DNA from 4 places in the Massilia sp. AB1 genome. Region 4 is predicted to be linked to each of the others. Evidence: predicted binding sites of a transcription regulator. Region 4 holds the regulator's gene; each other region holds the start of a gene.
The links. The regulator sigma-54, encoded in region 4, starts transcription at its own class of promoters, with help from an activator protein. The targets are predictions, from matches to a motif close to TGGCANGNAANCTGCTTT.
Positions count from the first base shown of each region.

Region 1: the regulator sigma-54 is predicted to act here: its motif matches at 4,947-4,964, upstream of J8847_RS05005 (PEP-CTERM sorting domain-containing protein).
Region 2: the regulator sigma-54 is predicted to act here: its motif matches at 988-1,005, upstream of J8847_RS14200 (PEP-CTERM sorting domain-containing protein).
Region 3: the regulator sigma-54 is predicted to act here: its motif matches at 6,429-6,446, upstream of pedF (cytochrome c-550 PedF).

Region 1 is NZ_JAGKSG010000005.1:127,740-135,326, reverse strand. Features, by position in the region: gene J8847_RS05025 (aspartate aminotransferase family protein) at 1-574, shown strand, start outside; gene J8847_RS05020 (sodium:solute symporter family protein) at 671-2,122, opposite strand; gene J8847_RS05015 (aldehyde dehydrogenase) at 2,265-3,749, shown strand; gene J8847_RS05010 (hypothetical protein) at 3,873-4,148, opposite strand; gene J8847_RS05005 (PEP-CTERM sorting domain-containing protein) at 4,288-4,896, opposite strand; gene J8847_RS05000 (LytTR family DNA-binding domain-containing protein) at 5,062-5,799, opposite strand; gene J8847_RS04995 (sensor histidine kinase) at 5,802-6,878, opposite strand; gene J8847_RS04990 (glutamine synthetase family protein) at 7,039-7,587, shown strand, end outside.
Region 2 is NZ_JAGKSG010000022.1:56,768-64,354, forward strand. Features, by position in the region: gene J8847_RS14195 (GNAT family N-acetyltransferase) at 1-76, shown strand, start outside; gene J8847_RS14200 (PEP-CTERM sorting domain-containing protein) at 165-926, opposite strand; gene J8847_RS24355 (hypothetical protein) at 1,271-1,399, shown strand; gene J8847_RS14205 (hypothetical protein) at 1,396-1,953, shown strand; gene J8847_RS14210 (AAA family ATPase) at 1,954-2,904, opposite strand; gene mraZ (division/cell wall cluster transcriptional repressor MraZ) at 3,400-3,828, shown strand; gene rsmH (16S rRNA (cytosine(1402)-N(4))-methyltransferase RsmH) at 3,836-4,798, shown strand; gene ftsL (cell division protein FtsL) at 4,795-5,067, shown strand; gene J8847_RS14230 (penicillin-binding protein 2) at 5,064-6,839, shown strand; gene J8847_RS14235 (UDP-N-acetylmuramoyl-L-alanyl-D-glutamate--2,6-diaminopimelate ligase) at 6,839-7,587, shown strand, end outside.
Region 3 is NZ_JAGKSG010000006.1:115,435-123,021, reverse strand. Features, by position in the region: gene J8847_RS05775 (c-type cytochrome) at 1-156, shown strand, start outside; gene J8847_RS05770 (hypothetical protein) at 175-348, shown strand; gene J8847_RS05765 (cytochrome C oxidase subunit II) at 350-910, shown strand; gene J8847_RS05760 (cbb3-type cytochrome c oxidase subunit I) at 924-2,528, shown strand; gene J8847_RS05755 (c-type cytochrome) at 2,525-3,316, shown strand; gene J8847_RS05750 (hypothetical protein) at 3,632-3,883, shown strand; gene J8847_RS05745 (hypothetical protein) at 4,014-5,258, shown strand; gene J8847_RS05740 (hypothetical protein) at 5,255-5,926, opposite strand; gene J8847_RS05735 (hypothetical protein) at 6,071-6,334, shown strand; gene pedF (cytochrome c-550 PedF) at 6,486-6,956, shown strand; gene J8847_RS05725 (ABC transporter substrate-binding protein) at 6,980-7,587, shown strand, end outside.
Region 4 is NZ_JAGKSG010000010.1:48,661-56,247, forward strand. Features, by position in the region: gene J8847_RS08320 (SIS domain-containing protein) at 1-236, shown strand, start outside; gene J8847_RS08325 (HAD family hydrolase) at 236-766, shown strand; gene lptC (LPS export ABC transporter periplasmic protein LptC) at 781-1,392, shown strand; gene lptA (lipopolysaccharide transport periplasmic protein LptA) at 1,425-1,991, shown strand; gene lptB (LPS export ABC transporter ATP-binding protein) at 1,991-2,746, shown strand; gene J8847_RS08345 (RNA polymerase factor sigma-54) at 2,749-4,233, shown strand; gene hpf (ribosome hibernation-promoting factor, HPF/YfiA family) at 4,290-4,649, shown strand; gene J8847_RS08355 (MFS transporter) at 4,730-5,995, opposite strand; gene J8847_RS08360 (peptidase domain-containing ABC transporter) at 6,039-7,587, opposite strand, start outside.

The sequences.
Region 1 (7,587 bases), on a different contig from region 4:
CGAGCTGATGCAGGCCAAGCCGGACCTGATCGCCTTCGCCAAGGGCGTCACCTCGGGCTATGTGCCTTTAGGCGGGGTGCTGGTCGGCAGCCGGGTGGCGCATACCCTGATCGAAAAGGGCGGGGACTTCAACCACGGCTTCACCTATTCGGGCCATCCGGTGGCCTGCGCGGCGGCGCTGGAGAACCTGCGCATCCTGATCGAAGAGAAACTGGTGGAGAAGGTGGCGCTGGAGACGGGGCCTCATCTCAAGGCGCGGTTTGCTTCCCTGACCTCTCATCCGCTGGTGGGAAACGCGGAGACCTGCGGGCTGGCGGCGGGGCTCAATCTCGTCAAGCGCAAGGGCGACACGGTGCATGAGTGCGAGGCGTTTCCGCCATTGAGCGCGGTGGGGATGCTGTGCCGCGGGTTCATGTTCGACAATGGCGTCATCATGCGCGCGGTGGGGGATCGGATGATCGTGGCGCCGCCCTTGTCGATCACCGTCGCGGAGATCGATGAGATGGTGGAGAAGATCAGGTATTGCCTGGATCTGACCTACGATGAGGTGAGGAAGAATGGGTGGATCGAGTAGCGTTTCTCGCTGCTCAAAGAAACTTGGGTTCCCGCGAAGGCGGGAACCCAAGTTAGTAAAAGACCCGTCACGCCCTAGAGCGTAGCGAACCCGATTTCAAACCGCCACAAGCTTCGGCTCACAATGATTCTTGAACACCTGCGGCGCCAGCGAGCCCACGAACATGCCGATAAAAGCCGCAATCAGCCCCGCCAGCTGCCCCGGGAAATGCTCGCCCCAGGTGGTGAGCTGCGGGAAGAACAGCACCCACACGATAATGCCCGCGCCGATCGACAGGATCGCCCCCTGGGTCGTCGCCCGCTTCCAGTACAGCCCCATCACCAGCGGCACGAAGGCGCCCACGAGCGTCACCTGGTAAGCGCTCGACACCAGCTCATAGATCGAGGTGCCTTCCATCGCGATCGCATAGGTCAGCACCACCGCGGCGAACACCACCACGCTGATGCGCATCGCCAGCAGCAGCTGCTTGTCGCTCATGCCCGGACGCAGGTGCTTGAGGATGTTCTCCACGAAGCTGGTCGACGGCGCCAGCAGGGTGGCGGACGAAGTGCTCTTGATCGCCGACAGCAGCGCGCCGAAGAACAGGATCTGCATCACCAGCGGCATTTTGGTCATGATGAAGGTCGGCAGCAGGCGCTGGTAGTCGTTCTTGGCGATGTCCATCGCCGAGCCGCCCATCACCACCACGGCCGCTGCCACGATGAACATCGGCACGAAGGCGAACAGGATGTAGCTGGCGCCGCCGATCACGGCGCCGGTGCGCGCGGTCGGGGCGTCCTTGGCCGACATCACGCGCTGGAACACGTCCTGCTGCGGGATCGAGCCGAACATCATGGTGATGGCCGCGCCGATGAAGAACACGACGTCGGTGAAGCTCGGCTCCGGCAGCACGCGCCACAGGTCGGCCTGCTGCGCCATCGCCAGCACCTTGTCCGAACCGCCGGCCAGGTCGGCCGCGAAGAAGGCGATGATGCTCATGCCGACGATCAGCACGATCATCTGGATGAAGTCGGTGATCGCCACCGCCAGGAAGCCGCCCACAACCACATACACCAGCACCGCCAGGGTACCGATCAGCATGCCGGTGGCCGGCGCCATGGCGCCATTGGTCAGCACCGAGAATACCAGGCCCAGCGCGGTGATCTGCGCCGCCACCCAGCCCAGGTAGCTGAGGATGATGGCCAGCGAGCAGAAGATCTCGATGCCCTTGCCGTAGCGCTGGCGGTAGTAGTCGCCGATGGTCAGCAGATTGAGTTTGTACAGCTTGGTGGCGAAGAACAGGCCGACCAGGATCAGGCAGGTGCCGGCGCCGAAGGGGTCTTCGATCACGGCGTTCAGGCCGCCCTGGACGAACTTGGCCGGCACGCCCATCACGGTCTCGGCGCCGAACCAGGTGGCGAAAGTGGTGGTAATGACCATCACCAGCGGCAGGCTGCGGCCCGCGACGGCGAAGTCGCTGGTATTCTTGATCCGTGTACCCGCCCACATCCCGAGCGCCAAGGTACCCAAGAGGTAGAGCACGACAAATGTGATCAAAGTGGTGTTCATGCGGTGTGTGCTCCGAGGGACAAAATATTATCGGGCGGAAAATCCGCGATTATAAAGGCAGAACCTGGCGATTGGATCAACTATCCCCGGATTTGTCCATGGATGTTGCTCCGCAGTTGCGTTTACTGGAAGGATGAGTGAAATGACAACAACAACCTGGCATGAACGAGCCGCGGCGCTGAACGCCGACGGCCGCGCTTTCATCGACGGCTGGCGCGTGGATGCGCGCTCCGGCCTGTGCTTCGATTCCCTGTCGCCGGTGGATGGCCGCAAGCTGGCCGAGGTGGCCCGCTGCGACGTGCTCGACGTCGACCTGGCCGTGACGGCGGCGCGCCGCGCCTTCGAGGACCGGCGCTGGGCCGGCAAGCCCCCGGCCGAGCGCAAGCGCATCCTGATCCGCTTCGCCGACCTGATGCTGGCGCACCGCGACGAACTGGCCCTGCTGGAAACCATGGACATGGGCAAGCCGATCCGCTACAGCCGCAGCGTCGACGTGCAGCTGGCCCAGAACTGCATCCGCTGGTACGGCGAGGCGACCGACAAGATCTACGACCAGGTGGCGCCTACCTCCGAGGACAGCCTGGCACTGATTCAGCGCGAGCCGGTGGGCGTGGTGGCGGCCGTGATCCCCTGGAACTACCCGATGCTGATGGCGGCCTGGAAGATCGGCCCGGCCCTGGCGGCCGGCAACAGCGTGGTGCTCAAGCCGTCCGAGAAGGCGCCGCTGTCGTCGCTGCGGCTGTCCGAGCTGGCGCTGGAGGCGGGGGTGCCGGCGGGCGTGTTCAACGTATTGCCCGGCTACGGCGACGAAGCCGGCAAGGCGCTGGCGCTGCACATGGATGTCGATTGCATCGGCTTCACCGGCTCCACCCGCGTGGGCAAGCAGATCCTGCAGATGGCGGGCCAGTCGAACCTGAAGCGCGCCTGGACCGAGTTGGGCGGCAAGTCGGCCAACATCGTCTGCGCCGACTGCCCGGACCTGGATGCCGCCGTCGAAAGCGCGATCGGCTCGATCTATTTCAACCAGGGCGAGAGCTGCAATGCGCCCTCGCGCCTGTTCGTCGAGGAATCGATTCGCGAGGCTTTCCTGGACAAGGCGCTCAAGCTGATCCCGCGCCACGCTCCCGGCGATCCGCTCGACGAGGAGACGGTGATGGGGGCGATCGTCGACCAGACCCAGATGAAGACCGTGCTCGGCTACATCGAAGAGGGCAAGTCGGCCGGCGCGCGGCTGCTGGCCGGCGGCGCCGCGGCGCGCCAGGAGAGCGGCGGTTTGTATATCGAGCCGACCCTGTTCGACGGCGTGGATGGGTCGATGCGCATTGCGCGCGAAGAGATCTTCGGGCCGGTGCTGTCGGTGCTGTCGTTCACGGACCTGGACGAGGCCATCAAGCAGGCCAACAGCACGCCTTATGGCCTGGCGGCGGCGGTGTGGACGCGCGACATGAGCAAGGCGATCCGCGCGTCCCGCGCGCTGCGGGCTGGTACGGTGCACGTGAACCAGTACGACAACGACGACATCACGGTGCCGTTCGGCGGTTACAAGCAGTCAGGGAACGGGCGCGACAAGTCGCTGCACGCGTTCGATAAATATACGGAGCTGAAGACGACCTGGATTCAGGTTTGAACCGTTAACGCATGCACGTCGTTCCGGCGGAGGCCGGAACCCAAGTTAAGCGTCTCGATAGCTCAAGCAAACTTGGGCCCCGGCCTTCGCCGGGGCGACTGTCTTGTGGCTAACTGAGAACTTTTAGGAGCCGGCTTTCTTGCTCATCTGGCCCATGCACATCTGCGGCGCGGCACCGGTAATCGCCGCAGCGCCCGCCATCGCCTTCTGGCCACAGCACTTGCAAGGCATCGGCTTGCCATCCGCCCCCATCTTCTCCTTGCAGCAATCCATCCCGGCATGGTTCTTCATCGCGTCGGTCATGGCGGTGTTCTGCGTCCCCATCTGGGCGCAGCCTGCCAGCAGGCCTGTCGCCATGAGCGCGGCCAGCGTGTGTTTGGTAGGTGCAAATGTGAACATGGTGGTCTCCTCGTCGAACTACCGGCAACTGTAGCAGGAAGTCCTCGCAAAGTCTCCGCTCGAAAAAAATGCCAGTCAATCGCTGACTGGCATTTTTCTTATGCCGCCCGGATCATCCAGGCGGTAGGTGCGCCGTGTTTCAGGCCTTCTTGCGGCGACGTGCCAGCATGCCCAGGGCGCCCAGGCCGAGGAGTGCCAGCGAGGCAGGCTCGGGGACGTCGGCCTGGGTCACGGTGAACGAGCCGGCCAGGATGCCGGTGCCGTCGTAGTTGCCGCCCTTGGCGATGAAGCCCCAGGCCTGGCCTGCGGTCAGGTCCAGGTCGAGCGACTTCTTGACCACGCCACCCCAGGTGTTCTGCGTCAGCAGCGTGGCGTTGCTGGTCGAGCCTTGCCAAATCGACATATCGGTGTACGACTGATACCAAGCTGCGAACGAGGACAGGTCCACGTCGATCGAGAGCTTGCCGGTTTTCTGTGCCGTCGTGGAGAACACATAGGTCTGCTGCGGCACGCCCATGTAGGCGTGGCCCGGATGCTTGAAATCGTAGGACAGCTTGTTGCCGCCCACGGTCAGGTCGGAGCCCATGCCATAGGCGTCGCTGCCGCTCCAGGTGGCGGTCCACTGCTGGGAAAGCGGACCCGTGCCGGTGACCGCAGTTGCGGTCGTGACGACGGCAGCAGAGGCTGGAAGTATGAGGGCCAGGCTCATGCCTGCAATGCTGAACAACTGTACGAGCGAACGGTTCATTTTTTATTCTCTTTCAGGAATATAGTTAAAATTGAAATACAAATTTATGGATAGCAATTTGCATGCCAAGTTTGCAACTCCTTGATTTTGAAGGAACGCCCGAGAAGGTCTGCGAGGAGGTGTAAAAGATTCCGACAGATATTTCTTATTGCATGAAACCAACTTTTAGATGGACATATCGCGCAGCGCCCTGGACGCCTCGCGGTTGGCGCCCAGGCGGGTGCCGTCGCGCATCTCGATCTGCAGCTGGGACTGGTCGTCCGGCGTCATCGACTCGACGAAATCGAGGTTGACCAGCACCGAGCGGTGGATGCGGATGAAGCGCGCCGGGTCGAGCTGGGCTTCCAGCTCCGCTATGCCGAGCCGCACCAGGAAGTTCTGGCCGCGCGCGACGATCACCGTGTACTTGGAATCCGATTTCATGTACTCGATATCGCCCACCGCGAGCGGGAAGATGCGGCCGCGGTCGCGCACCAGGATGCGCTCGACGCGCCGCACCTCACGCTGGCCCGCCTGCAGCAAGGTATCGGCCAGCTCGCCCGGCGAACGCTGCGGCGCATCCAGCAGGCGCGCCACGGCGGCGTCGAAGCGCGCACGCGTGAAGGGCTTGAGCAGGTAGTCGACGGCATTGAGTTCGAAAGCCGTGACCGCGTACTGGTCGTAGGCCGTGGTGAACACGATCTGCGGCAGGTAATCCAGGCGGCGCAGCACCTCCAGCCCGGTCATCTCGGGCATCTGGATGTCCATGAACACCACCTCCGGCCGCAGCCGGTTGATGCTGGCCAGCGCTGCTGCCCCGTCGGCCGCTTCGCCCACCAGGCGCAGGCCCTCGTGGGCGCAGATCGCATCGCGCAGCACGTCGCGGGCGAGCGGTTCGTCTTCCGCGAAGAATACGGTCTTCATGTTCACGCGAGTCTCCCTGTCGGTTCGAGCGGAATGGAAAATGCGACGGCGAAGCCGGCGCCCGGGGCGGTGTCGATGCGCAGCGCGGACTCTGCGCCGTAGTCGAGCACCAGGCGCTTTTCCACCGTGCGCAGGCCGAGGCCCGCGCTGCGTCCGATCGCATCCGCATCGACGCCCGGACCGTCGTCGCGCACGGCAAAGCGCAGGCGCCCTCCGGCTTCGTCGCGCTGGGTCTCGATGCGCAGGGTGCCGGGGCGGCTGTGCGGGTTGAACGCATGCTTGATGCTGTTCTCGACCAGCGGCTGCAGGGACAGCGCCGGCACCTGTTCGCTGCCGGCATCCGGATCGAGCTGCCATTCCACGTTCAGGCGGCTGCCGAGGCGCAGCGCTTCCAGCTCCAGGTAGTCGCGCACGAAATCGAGTTCCGCATCGAGCGTCACGCGGTCGCTGCCGCTTTTCTCGGTGTCCAGCACGTAGCGCAGCATGTCGGAGAACTGGAACAGGGCGGTCTCCGCCGCGCCGGGGTCCTTGCGCGTGAGCGCGATGATCGAGTGCAGGGTGTTGAACAGGAAGTGGGGATTGAGCTTGCTGCGCAAGGCGTTCAGTTCCGAGGCGATCAGCAGCTTTTGCGCCTCTTCCATGGCCAGCGCCTGCCGGTGGGCGCGCTCGCCGGCGCGGACCAGCGTGAAAATGCCGGTCCCGAGCAGGTAGGTCATGCAGTGGTACAGCAGGGGCCAGACATACCAGCTGATCGCCTTGTTGGGCTGGAACATGGCCCAGAAGGGCCCTTGCGACAGGATCGCGAACACGGGCGCGATCAAGGCGTGGACCACCAGCACCGTGGTCCGGCTCAGCTTGCGGCGCTCCAGGTAGCCGGTCAGCGGCCACGCGAGGGCCAGCAGCAGCGCGGAGGGGAGCAGGCTGGCGATCGTCAACGCGGCTCGCGCCGCATCGAATTGTCCCGCCACCACCTTGTCCAGCTGGTCGGCGGTCGACAGGAAGACCGCATATACCAGCCAGACGGCAACATAGATCCGCCACATGAGGCGGCGGCCAGGGTCGGGCTGCTTGATTGACATTGTTTTCATGGCGGAAGTATGGCGCAGAATGGGCCAGGCGGGGCCGGTCATGACGCGAAATGCCAGATTCGATACCTGGATTGCGGGAAGGCGTCAGCGGCGCGCGGGGCCGGCGGGCGTGGTGCTATATTGGGCCTCCCGTAGCTACGACGGAAACACCATGGGCATTGAGATGCGCGAGTTCCTGCGCGAACACAATATTCATGAAGTCGAGTGCGTCATCACGGACATGACGGGCATCGCGCGCGGCAAGATCCTTCCCAAAGACCTGTTTCTCGACGGCGGCCACATGCGCCTGCCGAAGAGCGTGCTGCTCAACACCGTCAACGGCGAGCAGCCCAACAACGCGCCCTACGTGGGCACGACCGACCCCGACATGATCTGCGTACCGGATCCGGACACGATCCGGGTCGTGCCCTGGGCCTCCGAGCGGGTTGCCGTGGTCATCCACGATTGCCGCAACTTCGACGGTTCGCTGGTCGAGCTGTCGCCGCGCGCGGTGCTGCGCCGGGTGCTGGGGTTGTACGAAGAGCGCGGCTGGCGGCCGGTGGTGGCGCCGGAGATGGAGTTCTACCTGGTGGCGCGCAACACCAATCCGCACGAGCCCCTGACGCCCCCGATGGGCCGTACCGGCATGGCCGAGACGGGGCGCCAGTCCTACTCGATCGACGCGGTGAACGATTTCGATCCCTTCTTCCTGGAGCTGTCC
Region 2 (7,587 bases), on a different contig from region 4:
GCGGGCCTTGTACGAGGCGCTCGGATGGAAGGTCGTGACGGCTTACTCGACCGTGGTGATCCCGGGCGAGCAGTAGAACAGTGGATACGCTTCAGGCGCCGGCCCGGCGGTGCCGGCCCGGACGATGCCGGACCGGCGCTTGAAGCAGTACCTGTCAGGCTGGCTTACTTCTTTGCGAAGCGGCGGCGCATTGCGCCCATTGCCATCGCGCCCAGGCCCAGCAGGGCGACCGAGCCCGGCTCCGGCACTTCGCCCGGGTTGCCGCTGTCGTCACGCTCGAAGGCGCCGACGCGCACGGTTTCCGGGGTGCCCTGGGTGGTGCCTGCAAGGAACTGGACCCCGCCAGCGACGACGCATTGCGTCAGGTCGGGGCAGGCCAGGTCGGCGGCTGCGGCTTGGAGGTCGTCCAGGACAAAACGGTGCAGGCCTGACTGGCCGATGCCCCCGGTATCTTCCAAGATCAGGTCAGGCCCGGTGTACGAGAAGATTTCCAGCAAGGTGCCATCGAGGGCGTACAGGCTCATGTACAGGTCGGTGAGGGTCGCGTCGTCACTGCCAGGTTCGCTGATGTTCACAACGAAACCGAGTTCGCCAGCGGTGGTGATGCCGTCGATATCGCTGAGCAAATAAACGCCATTGCCGCCAACGGCGCCGGTATTGTCCCCCCCGAGCAAGCCAGTGCTCGGCTCGCAGGTCTGGTCCGGATTGGTCATGTTGCCGCCATTGGTGTGGCGGACGCAGCCCGACTCGGTAGCGGGCGGTTGGGGACCGACGGTGTTGTCCTGGACAGTCACCACGGTCGACACGGCGCCCAGGCCAGTGCCTGTTTGTTGTGCGCCAGTTTGATAGACCAGGTCGGCGAATGCTGGCGAGGCGCCAGTTACGAGTGCTGCACTAATTGCAAGCTTCAGGATTTTTGACTTCATCACTAGCTCCTATGGAATTACTTCGTTCTTGTGGGTAACTGCCAGGTACTACAACGTCGTAAGAGCAAGTTACGGGCCAGCGTCAATACTTTGAGATAAATCAAATACCTATCGCGGGTAGCACTTCGACAGAAAGGAAAAGTGTAAAAAATACCGAAAGTTTCTATTTAAAACTTTCTATCCCTCCGGAAAAAATTGGGTGTCTTCACGTTAAGAATCAGGACTCTCATCCAAGTTCGGCGGCGACGACATATAGGGATGGGAGGGGTTTGAGCCATCGCCGTGCCGCGCGCAAGGCAAGTCTGTTAAGGTGACGCTGCGAAAGACTGAACCGGAGCGGGTACATGGAAAAGAAGTACTGGTTCCCGGCGAAACCGCCGGAATGTGGCTGCGGATGGGGATTGCCGCTGGCCTGGCAAGGCTGGGCGGTCGTCGTCAGCTATGATCCTTTCCGGCGCGAGGTGCACCGATGAGCGCTGCCGTGTTCGACATTCCCGCCGTCGGCCTGTCGGCATATTTGACACTCATCGGTATCACTTGCCTGGCTTCCGCGCTGCCGATGCTGCTGGCGCGCAAGCGTGGCCTGGCGGCCAAGCTGAAAAGCGGGGCCGCGGCCGGGGCGCTGGTGCTGCCCGTGACCCTGCTGCTGGCGCTGGGCCTGTCGAAGAACACGCTCGAGGTGCGCGACGGTCAGGTCCTGGTGCGCGCCAGCTACTTTTATGAATACGCGCGCGACATCGGCGAGTTCGACCTGGCGCATGCCCGCCACGGCAGCCTGGCCGCGATCGACGCCGCCCAGCTGGGCTTGCGCAACAACGGCATCAGCTTGCCGGGCTATGCCGCCGGACGCTTCACCAGCGAAGACCAGCGGCCGCTGTTCGTGGCCATGACCGACCGCGAGCGGGTGGTGTATCTGCCGGCCAGGGAAGGCCAGTCGCTGCTGGTCAGCGTCGAGCAGGCCGACCAGCTGCTGGCGCTGCTGCACGGGCGCGCGGCCGAGCGGCGCCAGCTGGCCCGGCATCCGTAGTTAAAACCCGATCCTGGATTTGCCCGGCGCCTGCCGCAGGCGGATGTCGTCCACGCTCACATGGGCGCGGCCGTCCGCCACCGCATAGCCGAGACTGTCGAGCAGGGTCTTGCGCAGGTCGCGCGGCGACACCGGCGCCAGCTTGTCGAGCACCCCATCGGCGAGCACGTCGTCGAAGCCGCCCAGGTTCAGTTCCTCGACCAGGCCGCGGTACATGCGCTGGGCGATGCCGGCCGCTTGTTGGGGCGTCGGCTTGGGGACTTCGTAGACCGCCATGCGGTTGAGCAGGGGAGAGGGAATGCCGTCCACCGAGTTGGCGGTCAGCACCCAGAAGATCTGGCTGGCGTCGACGTCGACGTCAATGAATTCGTCGCGGAAAGCCTTCGAGGTTTCCGGCTCCAGTAATTGATAGAGGGCGGCCAGCGGATCGGACTGGGTCGAGCCGCTCGCCTTTTCCACTTCGTCCAGCACCAGCACCGGGTTGGCGTACTTGCCGCGCACCAGGCGCTCGGCCACCTTGCCGCACTTGGCGCCGCGCCAGCTGGCCGAGCTGCCGGTGATGACGAAGCCGGCCGACAGGGCGTTCATGCTGATCAGTTCGCACTCGGTGGACATGGCCCTGGCCAGGCGCTTGGCGAAATGGGTCTTGCCCACGCCGGGGCCGCCCAGCAGCAGGATGGGCATGACGTTGAAACCCTTGTCGCCGGCATGGGCCAGGCGCAGGTAGCGCGCCAGGTCGTCCAGCACTTCATCGAAATTGGGACATTCCTCGAACAGGGGATCGAGCGCGTCGACGGAAGAAGGAGTGGTGACGAATCGGTCGGCCCCGGTCTCCAGCATGCGCTCGTAAAACGCGTCGAGTTCCGGGGAGCGGCCGCGGTTGCGGTCCAGCGCTTCCTGCACTTCAGTCAGGTCGTAGACCGCGCGGGTACGGGCGAGGGTGATGCTCACGGCTATCTCCTTGGCAACGGACCAGCGGTCCGCCAGTCTGGCCCGCTCCGCCTGGCTCCGCCATCCTGCCGAGCGAGCCAGAGGCAGGTGGGTCATCGCCTTGGCTTCATCCTAACTCGGCTTCCAGGGACCTGCAATTCCATACAGTGTAATTCTGCGTGGGAAATGTTGTTTCCACACGTCAACATTCGCACGGGCGTTGAAGTTAATCAAAGGTAAACATCATGTTTACAAATGAGGCAGTACCTTCACACCGTTGTGTAAGTGCCTAATTTTACGAGACATTTTGGCATTTCATTCCATCAACACCTGTTCCTAAGTCATTGGTTTCATTAGCAAATTTTGAATTTGCCAAGTGTGAATTCGCTTGACCGTCAACATTGCTTCCACTAAAGTGGGAAACAGTGTGAAAAAGTGTCGATTTGTGGGAGGAAATCCCTCCGCAAGGCGCCTACAACAACACCATTACAAACCCTCCAAAAGCTAGGTAAATACGTGTTTCAGGGCGCGTCAGCGATCAATCTCGATGCAAAAGGCCGGATGTCGATCCCGGCCAAGCACCGTGACGCCCTCGTTTCGCAGTGTGAAGGACGCATGACGCTCACCAAACACCCGCACGGTTGCCTGCTTTTCTTTCCCCGTCCCGTCTGGGAAGAGCACCGCAAGCAGATCGCAGCCTGGCCGATGTCGGCCCGTGCATGGCAGCGCATTTTCCTTGGGAATGCCGTGGATGTCGAGCTCGACTCCGCCGGCCGCGTGCTCATTTCGCCCGAGCTGCGCGCAGCCGTCGGGCTCGACAAGGAAGTGATGATGCTCGGCATGGGCACCCACTTCGAGATTTGGAATGCCGCCAAACTGGCCGAAGACGAGGCTGAGGCCGTCGCCGGTGGCATGCCCGATGTTCTTTCCAACTTCTCGTTCTGAGGCGCCGATGACGGAAACAATCACGGTGCCCGCATTCCAGCATCGCACGGTGCTGTTGGACGAAGCAGTGGACGCGCTCAACCTCGAGGGCGCACGCACCTCCGGTACTTATATAGATGGCACCTTCGGCCGTGGCGGCCATAGCCGGCTCATCCTGTCGCGCCTGAGCGACAGCGGCCGCCTGTTCGCCTTCGACAAGGACCCGCAGGCCATCGCCACCGCGCAGCAGGTGGCGGATGCCCGCTTTGCCATCGTGCACGACAGTTTCGCAACGATGCATGACGCGCTTGCCGCGCGCGGCATCCAGCAGGTCGACGGAATCCTCCTCGACCTGGGTATTTCGTCGCCCCAGGTGGACGACGCCACCCGCGGTTTCAGCTTCCGCCAGGACGGGCCCCTCGACATGCGCATGGACACCACGCGCGGCATGTCGGCGGCCGAGTGGATTGCGACCGCGCCCCAAACCGAACTCGAAAAGGTGATACGCGATTATGGAGAAGAACGGTATGCTTTCCAGATTGCAAAGGCGATTGTTGCTCGCCGGGCAATCGAGCCAATTTCGACCACACGACAGCTTGCCGCAATCGTGGCAGACACGGTCAAGACCCGCGAAAAGGGCAAGGACCCTGCGACCAGGACCTTTCAGGCTGTCCGGATTTTCATCAATAAAGAGCTTGAAGACCTTGAAGCAGGTCTGAGCGCGGCCTATGCCATGCTGGCGCCGGGCGGGCGCATGTCGGTGATCAGCTTCCACTCGCTGGAAGACCGCATCGTCAAGCAGTTCTTCGCGTCCAAGGCCAAGGTGGCCCAGCCGGACCGCCGCCTGCCGATCCGCGCCGCCGACCTGCCGCAGCCCCTGATGAAATTGATCGCCAAGACCAAGCCCAGCGACGAGGAGGTCGACGCCAACCCGCGCGCCCGCTCGGCGGTGCTGCGCGTGGCCGAGCGCCTGGCGGGAGGGGCGGCATGAACGCCAAGCTCAACATTGTCCTGACCGTGCTGCTGGTCGGCTGCGCCCTGTCGGTGATCAACGCGCGCTACCAGGCGCGCCATTTGCTCATCGAATACGAGCGCCTGCAGCAGCAGTCGCGCCAGCTCGACATCGACTGGGCCCAGCTCCAGCTCGACCAGTCGACCCTGGGCAAGAACGAGCGCATCGAGCAGATCGCGCGCACCGAGCTGAACATGGCGCCGCTGACCCCGGCCCGGACCCAGTACCTGATGGAAGGGGCCCAATGACGCGCGGCGCAATGAAAGCAGGCGCGCGGGTCGCGGCATCGAAGGGCGTGGCTTTCTCGAAGAGCCCGGTCCTGGCCGTGCGCCTGCCGGACTGGCGTTCGCGCCTGGTCCTGTTCGTCCTGTTCGCGGCCTTCGCCGCGCTGGGATTGCGCGCGCTGTGGCTGCAGGGCATGTCGACCCAGTTCCTGCAAAAGCAGGGCAAGAGCCGCTACGAGCGCACGCTCGAGCTGCCGGCCACGCGCGGCCGCATCCTGGACCGCAACGGCGCCGTGCTGGCGTCCTCGCTGCCGGTCAAGGCCGTGTGGGCCATCCCCGAAGACCTGCTCAAGAATCCGCCGGAGAAGGTCAGCGCGCTGGCGCGCCTGCTCGACATGCCCGAATCCGACCTGCGCAAGAAGCTCGATTCGGACCGCAGCTTCGTTTACCTGAAGCGCCAGGTCGAGATGCCGGTCATCGAGCAGATCGAGAAGCTCAAGATCGAGGGCCTGGACACCCGCAAGGAATACAAGCGCTTCTACCCGCAGGGCGAAGTGATGACCCACATGGTGGGCTTCACCAATGTCGAGGACGTGGGCCAGGAAGGCATGGAGCTGTTCCACCAGAAGAACCTGATGGGTGTGCCAGGCAGCCGCCGCGTGATCAAGGACCGTCTCGGCCACATCGCCGAGGACCTGGGCATGTTCCGCGAGCCGCACCAGGGCAAGGACCTGACCCTGTCGGTGGACAGCAAGCTGCAGTACATCGCCTTCACCAGCGTCAAGAACGCGGTCGAGAAGTTCAACGCCCAGGCCGGCGGCGCCGTGGTGCTGGACGTCCAGACCGGCGAAGTGCTGGCCATGGCCAACTACCCGACCTACAACCCGAACGACCGCTCCAAGCTGACCGGCGCCCAGCTGCGCAACCGCGTCATCACCGACACCTTCGAGCCGGGTTCCACGCTCAAGCCGGTGACCGTGGCGCTGGGCCTGGAAAAGAAGAAGATCACGCCGGACACCGTGTTCGACGTCTCGGGCGGCCGCATCACCGTGACCGGCCGCACCATCCGCGACATGCACCCGAAGGACCACCTGACCGTGGGCGGCATCATCCAGAAGTCGTCCAACGTCGGCACCGTCAAGATCGCCCAGCTGCTCGAGCCGCAGGACATGTGGGAGCTGTACACCAAGCTGGGCTACGGCCAGGCGCCGCGCTTCGGCTTCCCGGGCGCCGTGGCCGGCCGCGTGCGTCCGTGGAAATCGTGGAAGCCGATCGAATACGCCAACATGTCCTTCGGCCACGGCCTGTCGGTGTCGCTGCTGCAGCTGGCGCGCTCCTACATGGTGTTCGCGCGCGACGGCGACATCATTCCGCTGTCCTTCCTGAAAGTGGAAGAGCAGCCGGTCGGCCAGCAAGTGATCTCGCCCAAGACCGCGGCCCAGATCCGCACCATGCTCGAATCCGTGGTCGGCCCGGAAGGCACCGCCTCCAAGGCCCAGGTGGCCGGCTACCGCGTTGGCGGCAAGACCGGCACGGCCGAGAAGATCGTCAACGGCCGCTATTCGAAGACCGACAACATCGGCTATTTCGTCGGCATCGCGCCGATGTCCAAGCCGCGCTTCGTGATCGCCGTCATGATCGATAACCCGAGGGGAGCCTTGCGCACAGGGGGCAGCGTGGCCGCGCCGACAGCGGCCGACCTGGCCTCGAATGCGCTAAGGGCGGCGAACGTTCCGCCCGATTCCTCGGTCACAGACATCATCATCCCTGAACATCCCCTAGAGGAGAGCATGTGATGGCGTTGAGCCTTAACGACATCTGCCAGTGGATAGCCGCCGCCGCACCGGGCGGCCGTCTCGTTTCTGATTCCCGCCGCGTCGCGAAGGGCGACGTGTTCTTTGCCTATCCGGGCGAGGCCGTCGACGGCCGCGCCTACATCGCCGCCGCCGTCCAGGCAGGCGCCGCCGCCGTCGTCTACGAAGAAAATGGCTTCAGCTGGGACGCTTCCATCGACGTACCGCATTTCGCGGTCGCCGGCCTGAAGCAGAACGCCGGCCCGATCGCCCACGCCGTGCTCGGCCATCCGGACCAGGGCATGTTCACCGTCGCCGTCACCGGCACCAACGGCAAGACCTCGATCGCCCTGTGGACCGGCCAATGCCTGGCGCGCCTGGGCGAAACGGCTGCCGTGATCGGCACCCTGGGTGTCGGACTGATCAAGGGCAAGAACGAACCGAACTTCGACGTCACCGGCTACACCACCCCGGACGCGGTGCTGCTGGCCCAGAAGCTGGCCGAGCTGCGCGAGGCCAGGGCGAGCGCGCTGGCCATCGAAGCCTCGTCCATCGGCCTGGTCCAGGACCGCGCCGCCGGCATGCACTTCGACGTCGCGATCTTCACCAACCTGACCCGCGACCACCTCGACTTCCACGGCGACATGGCCAGCTACGAAGCGGCCAAGGTCAAGCTGTTCGAGTGGGACGGCCTGAAGCACGCCGTCGTCAACCTGGACGATGCGGCAGGGCAGCGCCTGGTGGCGCACCT
Region 3 (7,587 bases), on a different contig from region 4:
AATCCGATGCCCTACGGAATGCCGCCGTTCTTCCATTCACTGTCGGACGGGGAGATCGCCGCCGTCGTGACCTATATCCGCACCGCCTGGGGCAACCGCGGCGCGCCGGTGAGCGAACGTGAAGTCAACGAGCTGCGCTCGGCAACGGTTGAATGAGTCCATCGAGGAGAGTCCATGATCCTGGAACCGAGGGAAAGCGATGCCAGCTTCGACCAGCAGCGCGTCGACGCCGTGGTCGCACAGGGGCCGCGCGGCGCCTTTGCCGTGGCCGGCCTGGCGGTCGCCATCGTGATGGCGATGTGGGTGGCCTTCTATGTGCTGGTCTACCTGGCGCGGGGAGGGGACTGAGATGGCCCACGACGCCTCGCCCGGCGCAGCGGTCGCCCATGGCGCCGAGTCGCGCTGGGCCATCCTGGTCGGCGCCATCGTCCTGTTCCTGGTCGGGATGATGGCCTACATGAGCCTGCACTGGGCCGCCATGCCGCCGGTGCGCACCGAGACCATCGATCCCGGCACCCTGCACATCTCGGGCGAATTCATCGAGAGCAACCTGGGCTCCAGCGTCGAGCCCGACGGCACGGTCATGGTGCGCGTGCTGGCCAACCAGTATTCGTTCACCCCCTCCTGCCTGCTGGTGCCGAAGGACACGCCGGTCCACATCCGCGGCACGGCGGCCGACGTGGTGCACGGCTTCTCGATCAGCAAGAGCAACGTCAACGTCATGCTCCTGCCCGGCTATATCTCCAATTTCCGCACGAAGTTCGAACAGACCGGCGAGCACGTCATGCCCTGCCACGAATACTGCGGGGTGGGCCACGCCGCCATGTGGGCGAAGGTGAAGATCGTCGAGAAGGCCGAATTCATGCGCCTGGCCGCGAACGGAAGGAGGCTGAGCTGTGTTGGACAATGACACCAGGCGCCTCGTGCTGGCGCACTTCTGGATCGCCTTCATCGCCTTCTTCGTGGCGCTGCTGCTGGGCGAATGGCAGATGTACATCCGCAGCCCGCTGCGCGACTGGATCGGGAATCCCGAGCTGTACTACCGCGCGGTCACGGCCCATGGCTCGGCGATGGGCTACGTGTTCCCGACCCTGGTGGCGATGGGTTTCGGTTACGCCATCGTCGAACTGGCGCTCAAGCAGACCCTGGTCGGCAAACGCTGGGCCTGGATCGGATTCTTCCTGGTCGTGCTGGGCACGGTGACCGCCATGGTGCCGGTCTCGATGGGCCTGGCCACGGTGCTGTACACCTTCTACCCGCCCCTGATCGGCAATGCGTTCTACTACATCGGCGTGGTGCTGGTCGTGGTCGGCTCGTGGATCTGGGTGGCGCTGATGTCGTTCAACCTGTATGTCTGGAAAAAGGCGAATCCCGGCGCCGCCGTGCCGCTGCCGATGTTCGCCAACCTGGCCGGCGCCTACCTGTGGGCCTGGACTTCGCTGGGGGCGGCGATCGAGATCCTGTTCATGATCCTGCCGGTCGCGCTTGGCTTCAAGAACACCATCGATGCCGGCCTGGCCCGCGTGTTCTTTTCCTGGACCCTGCATGCGATCGTGTATTTCTGGCTAATGCCTGCCTACATCGCCTTCTATACGCTGGTGCCGCGCGCCATCGGCGGGCGCCTTTACAGCGACAAGATGGCGCGCATCTCTTTCGTGCTGTTCCTGGTGTTTTCGATGCCGATCGGCGTACACCACCTGTTCCAGGACCCGCAGGTGGGCTCGGGCATGAAGTTCCTGCATGCGGTCTTCACGGGCATGGTCTCGATCCCGACCTTCCTGACCATCTTTACCATCACCGCCTCGGTCGAGATCGCGGGACGCCTGCGCGGCGGGCGCGGTGCCTTCGGCTGGGTGAAGGCGCTGCCCTGGAAGAACCCGATGATGCTGGCGGTGGCCTTCTCCTTCATCCTGCTGGGCTTCGGCGGGGCGGGCGGCCTGATCAACATGAGCTACCAGCTCGACTTCGCCGTGCACAACACGCAGTGGATCACGGGGCACTTCCACCTGATCTTCGGCGGCGCCATCGTCATCATGTACTTTGCGCTGGCCTACGACTTGTGGCCCCACCTGACCGGCAAACAACTCGCCAGCGGCCGCCTCATGCGCACCCAGCTGTGGCTGTGGTTCGTCGGAATGATCGTGCTGACCTTCCCCTGGCACGTGGTCGGCGTGCTCGGCATGCCGCGCCGCATGGCCTACTTCGACTACAGCAATCCCGAGATCGCGCCCCAGGCCATTACGGTGATCATCACCTTCTTCGGCGGCCTGATCCTTGTCGTGTCCGGTCTGCTGTTCCTGCTGGTGCTGCTGGGCGGCCACCGCAGCGGGCGCATCGAGCTGCCCGAATTTCGCTTCAGCCAGGTGGCGCACAACGAAGGGCGGCTACCGGCCGCGCTGAACGGCTACGCGCTGTGGCTGGCGCTGATGATCGGCCTGTCGATCGTGAACTACGGCTACCCGATCAGCCAGCTGATGGCGCTCAAGCAGACCTCGGTGCCGGCCGTGCCGGTAGGGAGCCAGCCATGAGCGACGAAAGAATCTTTTCCCTGCGCAACCGCTGGTTTGCCGGGAGCGTGGGCGCGATCCTCGTGATCGCCTTGGTGGCCGCCTTCATCGGACTCGTCTGGCTGCCGAAGGCCCACGAGCGCAATGTCATGCAGAGCATGTGGGAGGCGATCTGCAGCGCCGTCGGAGCGCCGGCGCCTTTCCGGGCGGCCGGACTGCCGGCGGAACAACAAAAGTACCCGAGCAGCGTCATCGTCAACGCGCACATGATGGAGGTGGGCGAGGCGTCGGTTGGTAGGGGCGCGACCTTGGCGATGGCCTGCACCATGTGCCACGGCGCGCGCGGCACCAGTCCGGCCGGCACGCCCCACCTGGCCGGGCAGCCGGCCTCCGCCACGTACAAGCAGCTGCGCGATTTCCTTTCCGGCCACCGGCCGAGCGCCATCATGCAACCCCTGGTGGCCGAGCTGGACGACCAGGACATGCGCGACCTGTCCGCCTATTACGCCTCGCTCGAGCGCGAACGCATCGCCGACATCGCGCCCTCGGCCAGCGGAACGCCGCGGCTGGTGCGCAACGGCGATCCGATGCGCAGCGTCGGCGCCTGCTCGTCCTGTCACAGCCCGCATGCGGTGAGGCCGGCGACGCCGGTGCTCGAAGGGCTGTCCGAGGCCTATCTGAGCGACCAGATGCTCGCCTTCCGCGACGGACGCCGGGCCAACGACATCAATGGCCAGATGCGCAATGCCGTCCGCAACCTGAACGATGCGGAAATTGCGGAGCTGGCGCGGTACTATGCCGGACGCTAACATGCCAAGCACAGATTCGGTTTCGAATTCGTAACGCAAGCTCGCGCGGTGGGTCTTTCCTGTTTGCGGATCTTGCGCCAGATGCCTATTGCTAGAGCCTCAGTTCCTTGCTTGATGAAGACCAAGGTGAACGAACTCAAGAGGCGAAAATTGTGGTTCTCGCCTAAGTGTTTGAAATTGTTGAGTATAATACGCCCTGCAAAGCCGTCTAGACGGGTTCGACTCCCGTCCTCGCCTCCAGAATCAAGACAATCGCCGGCTCAAGCCGGCGATTGTCATTTCTGGCTTCACATTTGCTATTTTGCGAACATCACCATGTTTTACGGAATCAAGACAGTCAAGGAAGCGCTCGCGTTGATGCTGCGCGTCTGGCGCGAAGCTATCGTTTTCTTCCTTAGTATCGAGTTGTGGCTGATGGTCCTGGTGGCCGGCGCCACCGTCGGCGGGGTGTGGCTGGCGTTCACGGGCGATGTGCGCGGCATGCTGGCGCTTAGCCTGGCTGCCGCTTATCTGCTCGGGCGTGTGGTGCTGCACGCGAAGCGCATCCTTTCCTGGCCTTTCCTATAAGTCGCGGAGTGGGCCAGATCCTTCGCCGGCGACACGTGTAGTACTGGTCTGGATCAGGGGAATGGCGTCATAATGCTTGTCATTTCGGCCAATCGTATGGCCAGCATGCGTCCAACCAATGAGAGCCCCGATGTCAACCTCGAAGTTTTCCTTTAGACCGCTGTCGTTCGCGCTTCCGGCAGCGATCCTCGCCACGCTGGCCGGCTGTGCCGCCCAACCCGTCCCGCAGCCGCCGACGCAGATCGGGGTTGCCTCCTTTAACATGGCCTGGGCTGGTTCGCAGCAGGACTTCGACCGCCACGCCGCCGTCTGCCAGGCCGTCTCCTGGTGCGATACACGTCCCCGGCGCGAGCGGGGACAGGCGTCCGCCAGCGAAGAAGCCGTGCGCGCAGCGAAACAATGCGCCGCCGACACCGAGCGCCTGGCGGGAGGGCCCGCGCAGCTGGCCATGATGCCCCCATGCTCCGCCTACCAGGGCCGTGGCGCCTCGGCGCCGCTGGCCAGCAGCGACTACGCCGCCAAGCTGGCCGGCCTGCAGGCGACGATCAACAACCTGATCGCGACGCAGCAGGTGCGCGTGATCGCCTTCCAGGAAGTGCGCTCGGCCGAGGTCATCAAGCAGCTGCTCGGCCGCCACGCCGGGCGCTTCAGCGTGTGCGACGCGCCGCACGAGGGCTTCCAGACCGTGGCCTTCGCCTGGGACCGCAGCCTGGGCCAGGAGCCCGGGCGCTGCAGCGTGGAGACAGGCCTGGCGGTGAGCGACAATCCCGCTGATCCGGAAGCGCGCAAGGTGCGCCCGGGCCTGGCGCTCGAGCTGCAACTGCCGGGGCGCCGTATCAGCTTCCTGAATGTGCACCTGAAGTCCAGCTGCGCCAACATCGTGCCGACACCTATCTATCAGGCGCGCCTGCTCGACGATCGCGCCGGCGCCTGCCAGGTCCTGAACCGCCAGGTGGCGCCGCTGGAGCGCTGGCTCGACAAGGTCGCGCAGCGCAGCCCCGAGTTCGTCCTGCTGGGCGACTTCAACCGCCGCATCGACGAAGAGGCCGCCGCCGCGATCCGCCCCGAGCAGGTGCGCGCGGACGGAAGCAATCCGGCCGGCGTGCCGAAGCAGGATGCGGACGGCAAGGTGGCGACGCGCTACCTGTGGCAGGAGCTGGACGATGGCACCCGGTCCCTCAAGCAGGTGCCCTTGACGGGCGTCGACGCGAATTGCCGCGGCTTCTCGGGCCTGGACCATATCGTGCTCAGCGGCCCGCTCGCGGCGCTCCAGCCCGAGGGGCTCGGCTCGCGCAAAACGGCGGTAGTGCAGACGCCGGGACAGCGTATCGAGACCAGCGATCACTGCCCGCGCAGCGTCAATCTGGTGTTCTAGTCTGTGCGGAGCGCGCCGGATCCGGCATGTGCAGGCTGGCGCGCCACCCCATTCCTGACCGTCATCGTGGCGAGCCGCGGCTCGCGCACCTGGAAGGCCGCCATGTCTTGCGCGTACTCGTCGAGCACCTCGAGGGTCCTCCTCACCGGCGCATAGCCGTTGCCTTTTTCCGTCCACCAGGTCTGCATCTGCACGCGGCCCGCATAGGTCACTTCGCCTTCCACCACCTCGATCACGGTGTCGTCCTTCGGCCCCACGACCTGCTCGTTACCCGGCGTACCCACCGTTAAGGATCTCAGGTAGTACTTGCCCGGCTTGACCGGCTTGAGGAAGGCCGGGTAGCCGCGGTCGGTCCTGGCCGGCTGCTCCACGTTCACATAGCCTGCGAACGCCCCGCCGCCCCGAAGCACCCAGAACGGCGACCCGGCCGAACCCCGCACCGTGTCGAAGTAGACGATCGTGCTCCCGGCCGTCGACATGGCGGTCGGCTGGTCGTTGCTGTGCAGGCGGTTGGCCTGCACCACCATCGTCGCCACCAGGCCGTAGCCCGGCTTCATCAGCGGCACGTTCGCATCGCCGAGGCGGTGCGCCGGCCCCGTCTCGCAGGCGGTGAGGGCGAGCAGGGCGGCGGAGAGCAGTACTGGGCGTGCGGACAAGGGAAAACGCATGGAGGCTCCTCATGAGGTAGTCGGGCAAAGCTGCGCCATTGAAGTTGCAATTATGCAATAATCTTCAGCCGGAGAGGGCGTCCCGGCCCACATTATTGAGCATGCATAAGGCGTGCGGTCTGCCGTCCGCCAAAGGAAGAAACGATGAAATTCAAGGACTTGATCGTGAACAGGGCAGAACGCTTTTCGCTGGGCGTGGAAGAGGCATCGGGACGCTATTTCCTTTCCGTGCCGGTCCGTAACGATTTTGCCGAGTACGAGGAATACTACGCACTGACACCTGGCCAGTTCGAGCGCTTCCGGCAAGACCGCGCGGCGGCATCCGCTTTCGCATCGGCCTGCCGCCGGCGTGAACACGACGCGCTGTTGATGGTCCAGCCTGGCGGTTCGCGCGGCGTGGCCAACTAGCTTGCGCGCCGCCTGTCCCTGAACGTCGCACCGCCGGCTGGCACAACTGTTCCAAGCTGCAACAGCTTGGCATCCTCATCGCCGGGCCGGCCCATGGCACACCAATTGCTCCTGTTCGATTACCCAACTCGATAACCAGCAGGAGACAAGCATGAAGCACCCCATCCGCGTTTTCGCCGCCACACTCGCACTCGCCGCCGCCAGCACCCCCGCCTTCGTGCAGGCGCACGGCCCGGTCACGCCGCAAGCCGTCGACACCAAGGGCTTGCCCGACCTGGGCAAGCAGTGGCGCGACGAGAATCCCTACCGCGCCAATCCTCACGCGCTCAAGGTCGGCGCATCGGCCTATAACCAGAACTGCGCCCGCTGCCACGGCCTGGAAGCGGTATCGGGCGGCATCGCGCCGGACCTGCGCCAGCTGGACCGCGACTGCACCGGCATGAAGAACGCCGCCAAGAAGGCCGCCTGCTACAAGGAGATGGACAACTATTACCTCACCTCCGTGCGCAACGGGAAGGTGCGCAACGGCGCCGTGTACATGCCGCCCTTCGAAGGGGTGTTCAACCAGGAAGCGATGTGGGCCATCAAGACCTACCTCGAATCGCGCCGCGAGTCCAACTGATCCACCAACCGTAGAGGCCAAGCATGAGCAAGCGTTTGATGAGCCGGCGCCGCGCGCTGCTGGCATGCGCCGCCGCGGCATTCGCCGCCGCCGCCCCGGCACGCGCCGGCTGGGACAAGATCCGCGAAAGCGGCGCGCTGAAGGTGGCGGTCTACAACGAGTTCGCTCCCTTTTCCGACAAGGGAGCGGGGATTGACGTGGACCTGGCCCAGGCCCTGGCTGCGAAGCTGGGCCTGCGCCTGAGCCTGATGCCTTTCCCGGCGGACGAGGAGGTCGCGGACGACCTGCGCAACATGGTGTGGAAGGGCCATTATCTCGGCTACGGCCCGGCGGACGTCATGCTGCACGTGCCGGTCGACAGCCGGCTGATGGCCGACAACCCGCAGGTCAGGATCTTCGCACCCTATTATGTGGAGAGCCTGCGCCTGGCGCGCAGTGCGGCGGCGATCCCGCAGCTGCAGGGCGTCGATTCGCTGGCCGGCAAGCGCATCGGCGTCGAGAAGGTCTCGATCGCCGGCATGCTGATGCTGGGCGAGGCGCGCCTGCGCGAGCAGGTCCGCATCTATCCGACGGCGGGCGAGGCCCTGGCCGCGCTGAAGGCGGGTGCGCTCGACGCGGTGCTGGCCAAGCG
Region 4 (7,587 bases):
TGTTCACCGACGGCGACCTGCGCCGCCTGATCGAGCGCATGCACGACTTCTCCAACCTGACCATCCGCGACGTCATGCACGCCAACCCGCGCCGCGTGCATCCGGACCAGCTGGCCGTGGACGCCGTGGCCGTGATGGAAGAATTCCGCATCAACCAGATGCTGGTGGTGGACGAGGACGACCGCCTGGTCGGCGCCCTGCACATCCACGACCTGACCCGCGCCAAGGTGATCTGATGCTGCCGCTCGCACACATGGAACGCGCCAAGCGTGTGAAGGTCATGATCTTCGACGTCGACGGCGTGCTCACCGACGGCAGCCTCACCTACGGCCCGGACGGCGAAGTCACCAAGACCTTCAACGTGCTCGACGGCCTGGGCATCCAGCTGCTGAACAAGACCGGCGTGCAGACCGCCATCATCAGCGCGCGCAATTCGCCGATCGTGGTCAAGCGCGCCGCCGACCTGGGCATCACCCACGTGTGGCAGGGCTTCCACGACAAGCGCATCGGCTTCGCCGAACTGCTGGCGAAAACCGGCGTGACGCCGGAGGAATGCGGCTACATCGGCGACGACGTGATCGACCTGCCGCTGTTCACGCGCGTGGGCTTCGCCGTCACCGTGCCCTCGGGCCATCCGGAAGTCCAGCACCGCGCCCACTACGTGACGCGCAACGCGGGCGGCCGCGGCGCCGTGCGCGAAGTGTGCGACCTGGTGATGCGCGCCCAGGGCACCTACGAACAGGCGCTCGCGCCTTACTTCGCCTGATTCGCCGACGCGCCATGGCCGCCTACCTCACCAACAAGCGCACCGCGCACCGCTGGAAGCTGCTGACGATCATGATGATCGCGGTGTTCTGCGCCTTCGGCAGCTTCTGGCTGCTGCAGGCCTTCGACGGCGACGACACCAATGCGCGCCTGGGCGGGCCGCCGACCGAACCCGACTACATCGTCGAGAACTTCTCCTTCGTGCGCATGACCGAAGGCGGCCAGCCGAGCTACCTGGTGTCGGGCAAGCGCCTGACCCACATCCCCGAGGGCGACGTCTCGACCGTGGTGCAGCCGGTGCTGCGCGGCGTCGAGCCGGGCCGCCCGGCCATGACCGTCACCGCCGACAGCGCGCGCATCTATCACCAGGAGCACCGCGTCGACATGCTCGGCAACGTCGACCTGCAACGCCCGCGCACGGCCACCTCGGAAGCGCTGCGCGTGCGCACCCAGTCCCTGACCGCCTTGCCCGACGAGGAAATCCTCAAGACCGATCAGCCGATCGAGATGCAGCTGGGCGCCTCCAGCGTGCGCGGCACCGGCATGGTGGCCAACAACGCGACCCAGAAGATGCACATCGCCAGCCGCGGCCAGATCGTCTATCCGCCGCGCGGCGCCCGACAATGAAGGCGCCGCGTCAACCCAGGACCCAGCACACCATGAAGAAACTATTCGCTGCCGTTTGCCTTTCCCTGCTGTCGCTCACGGCCTTCGCCGAGCGCGCCGACTCGCTCAAGCAGGCCGTCATCAACTTCGATTCGCTCGACGTCGACGAAGTCACCCAGACCCGCATCCTGACCGGCAACGTGGTCGTCACCCGCGGCACCCTGGTGCTCAAGTCGGACCGCGCGCTGGTGAAGGAAACCCCGGAAGGCTACATGAGCGTGACCCTGACCGCGAACCCGGGCAAGGTCGCCACCTTCCGCCAGAAGCGCGACGGCGGCCCCGACTTGTGGGTCGAAGGCCAGGCCCAGCGCATCGAATACGACGAGCGCTCCGAGATGGTCAAGCTGTTCGCCGACGCCGTGGTCAAGGAGCTGGAAAGCAAGCGCGTGACCAACGAGATCATCGCCCCCTTCATCTCCTACGACAACCGCAAGGAAGTGGCCAGCGTGCGCAACGACGCCAGCGGCCAGAGCAAGGTGGGCGGCGGCCGCGGCACCCTGATCCTGTCGCCCAAGCGCACCGCCGCTCCGGCGGCTCCGGCTCCGGCAGGGAAGCCCTGATGGAGGCGCGCGACAGCGGCAGCACCCTGATCGTCAAGGGCCTGCAGAAAAGCTACGGCAAGCGCCTGGTGGTGCGCGACGTCTCGCTCCAGGTCGAGTGCGGCGAAGTGGTCGGCCTGCTGGGCCCGAACGGCGCCGGCAAGACCACGTCCTTCTACATGATCGTCGGCCTGGTGCCCTCGGACGCCGGCTCGATCGACATCAACGGCACCGATATCTCGAGCCTGCCGATCCACCGGCGCGCGGTGCTGGGCCTGTCCTACCTGCCGCAGGAAGCCTCGGTGTTCCGCAAGCTCACCGTCGAGGAGAACATCCGCGCGGTGCTGGAACTGCAGCAGGTCGATGGCCGGCCGCTGGGCAAGGACGAGATCAGCGAGCGCCTCGACACCCTGCTGGCCGAGCTGCAGATCGAGAAGCTGCGCGAGAACCCGGCCATGTCGCTGTCGGGCGGCGAACGGCGCCGGGTGGAGATCGCGCGCGCGCTGGCGACCAACCCGCGCTTCGTGCTGCTCGACGAGCCCTTCGCCGGCGTGGATCCGATCGCGGTGATCGAGATCCAGCGCATCGTGCGCTTCCTGAAGGAGCGCAAGATCGGCGTGCTCATCACCGACCACAATGTCCGCGAGACGCTCGGCATCTGCGACCGCGCCTACATCATCAACCAGGGCGCGGTGCTGGCCTCGGGCCGGCCGGATGATATTATCGCCAACGAATCCGTGCGCCGCGTCTATCTGGGTGAACACTTCCGCATGTAGACATGAAACAGTCCCTGCAACTCCGCACATCGCAGCATCTTGCACTGACGCCGCAACTCCAGCAGTCGATCCGGCTGCTGCAGCTGTCCACGCTCGAGCTGCACCAGGAGATCGAGCAGATCCTGTCCGACAATCCCCTGCTCGAGCGGCTCGACGACCCGCTCGACCGTTCGGTGCGCCTGCTGGCCGACGGCGCCATCAATAACGCGCCCGCCACTGGCGAAGCGCCCGCCGCTCCCGCGCAGGAAGGCGAGGGCGCGTCGGAGGCCTCCGCCGCCTCGGGCGAGAACGGCGAAGGCTTCGAAGGCGGCGACGGCGAGCGCGACGCGCCGGACGCCGACTGGGGTTCGGGCGGCGGCGCGGGCGGGGGCGAGGACGAAGACGGCCGCCCGCAGCTGGAAGCAAGTTCCGTCACCTTGCGCGAGCACCTGATGGAGCAGATCCGTGTCACCGGCTGTTCCGCGCGCGACCGCGCGCTGGCCGAGCTGGTCATCGACGCGCTGGACGACAACGGCTACCTGGAAGAACCGCTGGACGAGATCCATGCGCGCCTGCCGGAAGAGCTCGAGATCGAGATGGACGAGCTGCGCTGCGCGCTGGCGCTGGTGCAGAGCCTGGACCCGGTGGGCGTGGGCGCGCGCAGCGCGGGCGAATGCCTGGCGCTGCAGATCCGCCGCATGCAGGGCGTGCCCCTGGTGACGCGCCGCCTGGCGCTGAAGATCGTCGAAGGCTACCTGAGCTGGTTCGCCCAGCGCGAGTACAGCAAGCTCAAGAAGGCGCTGGATTGCGACGACGAAGACTTGCGCGAGGTGCAAGCCGTGGTGCGCCAGTGCAATCCTCATCCGGGCGCGGCCTTCGCCTCGAACGTGTCAGACTACGTGGTACCGGATGTGATCGTGCGCCGCGCCAAGAACGGCTGGGCCGTGATGCTGAACCCGGACGTGATGCCGCGCCTGCGGGTGAACAGCCTGTATGCGTCGCTGATGAAGCAGGGCAAGTGCGAAGGGCAGATGAACGCCCAGCTGCAGGAAGCGAAATGGCTGATCAAGAATATGCGTCAGCGTTTCGATACGATTTTGCGTGTGGCAGAGGCGATTGTGGAGCGCCAGAAGAACTTTTTCTCCCACGGCGCGGTTGCGATGCGTCCCCTTGTTTTACGTGAGATTGCTGATACACTAGGCCTACACGAAAGCACAATTTCTCGTGTTACAACGCAGAAGTACATGCTGACCCCGCACGGCATGTTCGAGTTGAAATACTTCTTCGGAAGCCACGTCGCCACCGAAGCGGGGGGAGAAGCCTCCTCGACGGCGATCCGCGCTCTCATTGCGCAATTGACAGGAGCAGAAGACCCTAAGAATCCTTTATCCGATAGCAAGATCGCGGAGATGCTCGGGGAACAAGGCATGGTCATTGCGCGCAGGACGGTCGCCAAATACCGAGAAGCGCTCAAGATCCCTCCCGTCAGCCTCCGCAAAGCCTTGTAACAGCGCTGCCCACTCCTGCCTTGCGCCTGGGCGGCGCGCTTTTCAAAGGAGTGTGTATGAACCTCACAATCAGTGGCCACCATCTCGAAGTGACTCCCGCTATCCGTGAATACGTTCAGAATAAGCTCGAGCGCATCATCAGGCATTTCGATCAAGTGATCGATACCCATGTCTTCCTCGCCGTCGACAACCTCACTGAAAAAGAAAAAAGGCAAAAAGCGGAGATTAACGTCCAGGTGTCCGGAAAGACCCTGCACGTGGCGAGTGTCGCCCAAGACCTGTATGCCGCGATCGACACGCTGATGGACAAGCTGGATCGGCAGGTTCTGAAACACAAGCAGATGTTGAAAGACCATAACCACCAGGCGATCAAACGCCTGCCGGATCAAGGCAGCGAAGAAGCCGCTGCGGCCTGACCGGCAGCAGGGCATACCAGCTAAGGGCGTCTGAGGGGGCGCCCTTTTTGCATCCAGCCTTTCCTTTCCCGCATTCCTCCCTAGCGAGCGGCGACGCTCCCGAGCTGCCTGGGCGCAGCGCCCGGGTCGGCTACCAATGTCCACAGGAAACAAGAGATCAGCAGGGCCGTGCCGGAGATCAGGAACAATGTGTGGGCGCCGGCGCCTTTCGCGAGAAGAAAGCCGACCTGGGTGGTGGCCAGCTGCGGGATCACGACCGACAGGTTGAAGATGCCCATGAAGAAGCCCATGCGCTGGCGGTCGATTTTTTCGCTCATGATGGCGAACGGCAGGCTGATGACGGCGCCCCAGCCGATGCCGGCGACCGCCATCAGCACGTACAGCGAGGCCTGGCTGCGCGCGAACAAGGCGATGGCGAGACAGGCGCCGGCCATGAGGGCCAGGCAGGCGGCATGCACCCTGACACGCCCGAACCTGCCCGATGCGCGCGGGAGCGCCAGCGCCGGCACGATGAAGCCGACGACGTTCATGATGGCGAAGGAGACGGCGACGACCTTCCCGGATGCGGCCGCTCCCGCGGCGGCCGCGGGAACGAGATAGGCCTGCACGAAGGCGATCAGGTAGACGAAGATCGCCTGGATTCCGAACCACGCGAACCCATGGGCGATCCAGATCTTCCATAGTTCCGGCCACTCGGTGCCGGTGGAGACGCTCGCATGCGCTGTTTCCGTTTTCGCGAGCACAGGCGCTTCCTTCACGAACAGCGTGGCGCAGGCGAACACCAGGACGATCAGGCAGCCGGCCTGGATCAGCGTCTCGTTGCCGATGAAAGCGCCGATCAGGTAGGCGACCACTCCCCAGAATCCCGACATGGCCTGCATCCACGAGAATCCCCGGGTCCGGGATTCGCCCTCCGGCGTCAGGTCCGCGATCAGGGCGCGCGCCGGATTCAGGCCGATATTGATGGACAAGTCGAGCGCCAGGGCGACGGCGCCGGCGACGATCACCAGGTCGGCGATGCCCAGGGCGCCGGCCAGCTTGTCGATCTTCGTCAGCAGATAGAGCGAGAGGGAGGAGGTGATGCCGGCGAGCAGGATGAACGGACGGCGGCGTCCGCCCCACAGCCAGGTCCTGTCGCTGGACAAGCCGACCAGCACCTGCCCGAGCATGCCGGCTACGGGGCCGGCGGCCCAGACGATCCCGATCTCGTGGATGGCGAGGTGGTATCTGGTGCTGAGCAGCCAGCTGAGCGCCGAGATCTGGACGCACAAGGCGAAACCCATGGCGGTGGCGGGCAGGCTGTTGAGGACGAGGCTGGCCTTCGAGGCAGGGGAGGGCTTGTTCATGCGAGGGGAGTCTTGAAAGTCTGTCTTGCGCAGGCCATGCGGCCTACGACACGGCTTGCGCTTCTTCGATGCGGCGGCCAGGATCGACCGATTGCATCATCTCGATCACAGCGCCGTCCTTGATCTTGATGATGCGCTGCGCGCCCTTGATCGTCTCCGGGCGGTGCGCGATGATCATGCGCGTCACGTCCATGCGCTTGAGCGCTTCCGTGATCAGCTTTTCGTTGTCGACGTCGAGATGGCTGGTGGCCTCGTCGAGCGCGAGGATCTTCGGCTGCTTGTATAGCGCCCGCGCCAGCAGCAGGCGCTGCTTCTGTCCTCCCGACAGGCCGGTGCCCAGGTCGCCCACCAGGGTGTGGAAACCCATCGGCATCCTGACGATCTCCTCGTGCAGGTTGGCGAGCCTGGCGCACTGCTCGACGCGCTCCCGGTCCGGCAGCGTATCGAAGAAGGTCACGTTGTCGGTGAGGCTGCCCGACAGCAGCGCGTCGTCCTGCATCACGGTGCCGATCTTCTTGCGCACGTTCGCCAGGCCGAGCTGGCGAATCGGAATGCCGCCGTAGCGCACCTCGCCCTCGGTCGGCTGCTGCAGGCCGAGCGCGATCTTGAGCAGGGTCGTCTTGCCCGCGCCCGAGGGCCCGGTGATGGCCACGCTTTCCCCGGAGCGGATGGTCAGGTTGACGTCCTTGAGTACCCAGGGCTCGCCCGTCGCATAGCGGAAGCTGACGTTGCGCAGTTCGATCGACGGCTCCAGGTGTTCGAGGTCGTTGTAGGGAATGTTGCCGTCCTCGGTGTCGCGTTCGCGTTCCGTCAGGACGATGTCGCCCAGGCGCTCGGTGTGCAGGCTGAGCATGCGCAGCTGCACGGTGTAATTGATCAGGCCCGCGACCCGGCCGGTGAACTGGCCCTTGTAGCTGAGGAAGGCGAACAGCATGCCGACCGAGATCCCGCCCGCCACGCCGGTCTGGCCGTGGATCACCATGCGCGCACCGAGCCAGAAGATCACCAGGTTCTCGATCCCGAAGATGAGGGTGTTGGCGCAGGCGTACCAGATGTTCATGCGCGCGGTCTTGATATCGCGGTTCTGCACTTCGACGATCAGGTTCTGCCAGCGCGCCCGGCGCTCGTCCTCGCGGCCGTACAGTTTGAGCGGGACGATCGAGCGGATGGTTTCGATGAAATGGGTGTTCTCTTTCGCGGACAGCACCATGCGCTCGGCCGCCGCGTTGCGGTAGGGCTGGTAGCTGAGCCGGCGCATCAGTGCGTAGGCGGCGCAGGAAATCAGGACCGGCACGGCCAGCACCGGCGCATACACGAACATCATGACCAGCGAGGTGATCGCCATGAGCCCGTCGAGCATGGCTTCCACGACCGAGGTGGTGAGGGTGCGCTGGATCGCGCCGACGGCGGAGAAGCGCGAGGTGATGTCGCCCAGGTGGCGCTTCTCAAAGTAGTCCGCGGGCAGCTTCACCATGTGCGCGAAGACGTTGCCGACCCATTGCAGACCGACGGTCTGCCCCAGCACCATGACCATCCAGGAGCGCACCAGCGCGATGAAGGTCTGGACCAGGAGCAGCAGCGCGAAGCCGGCG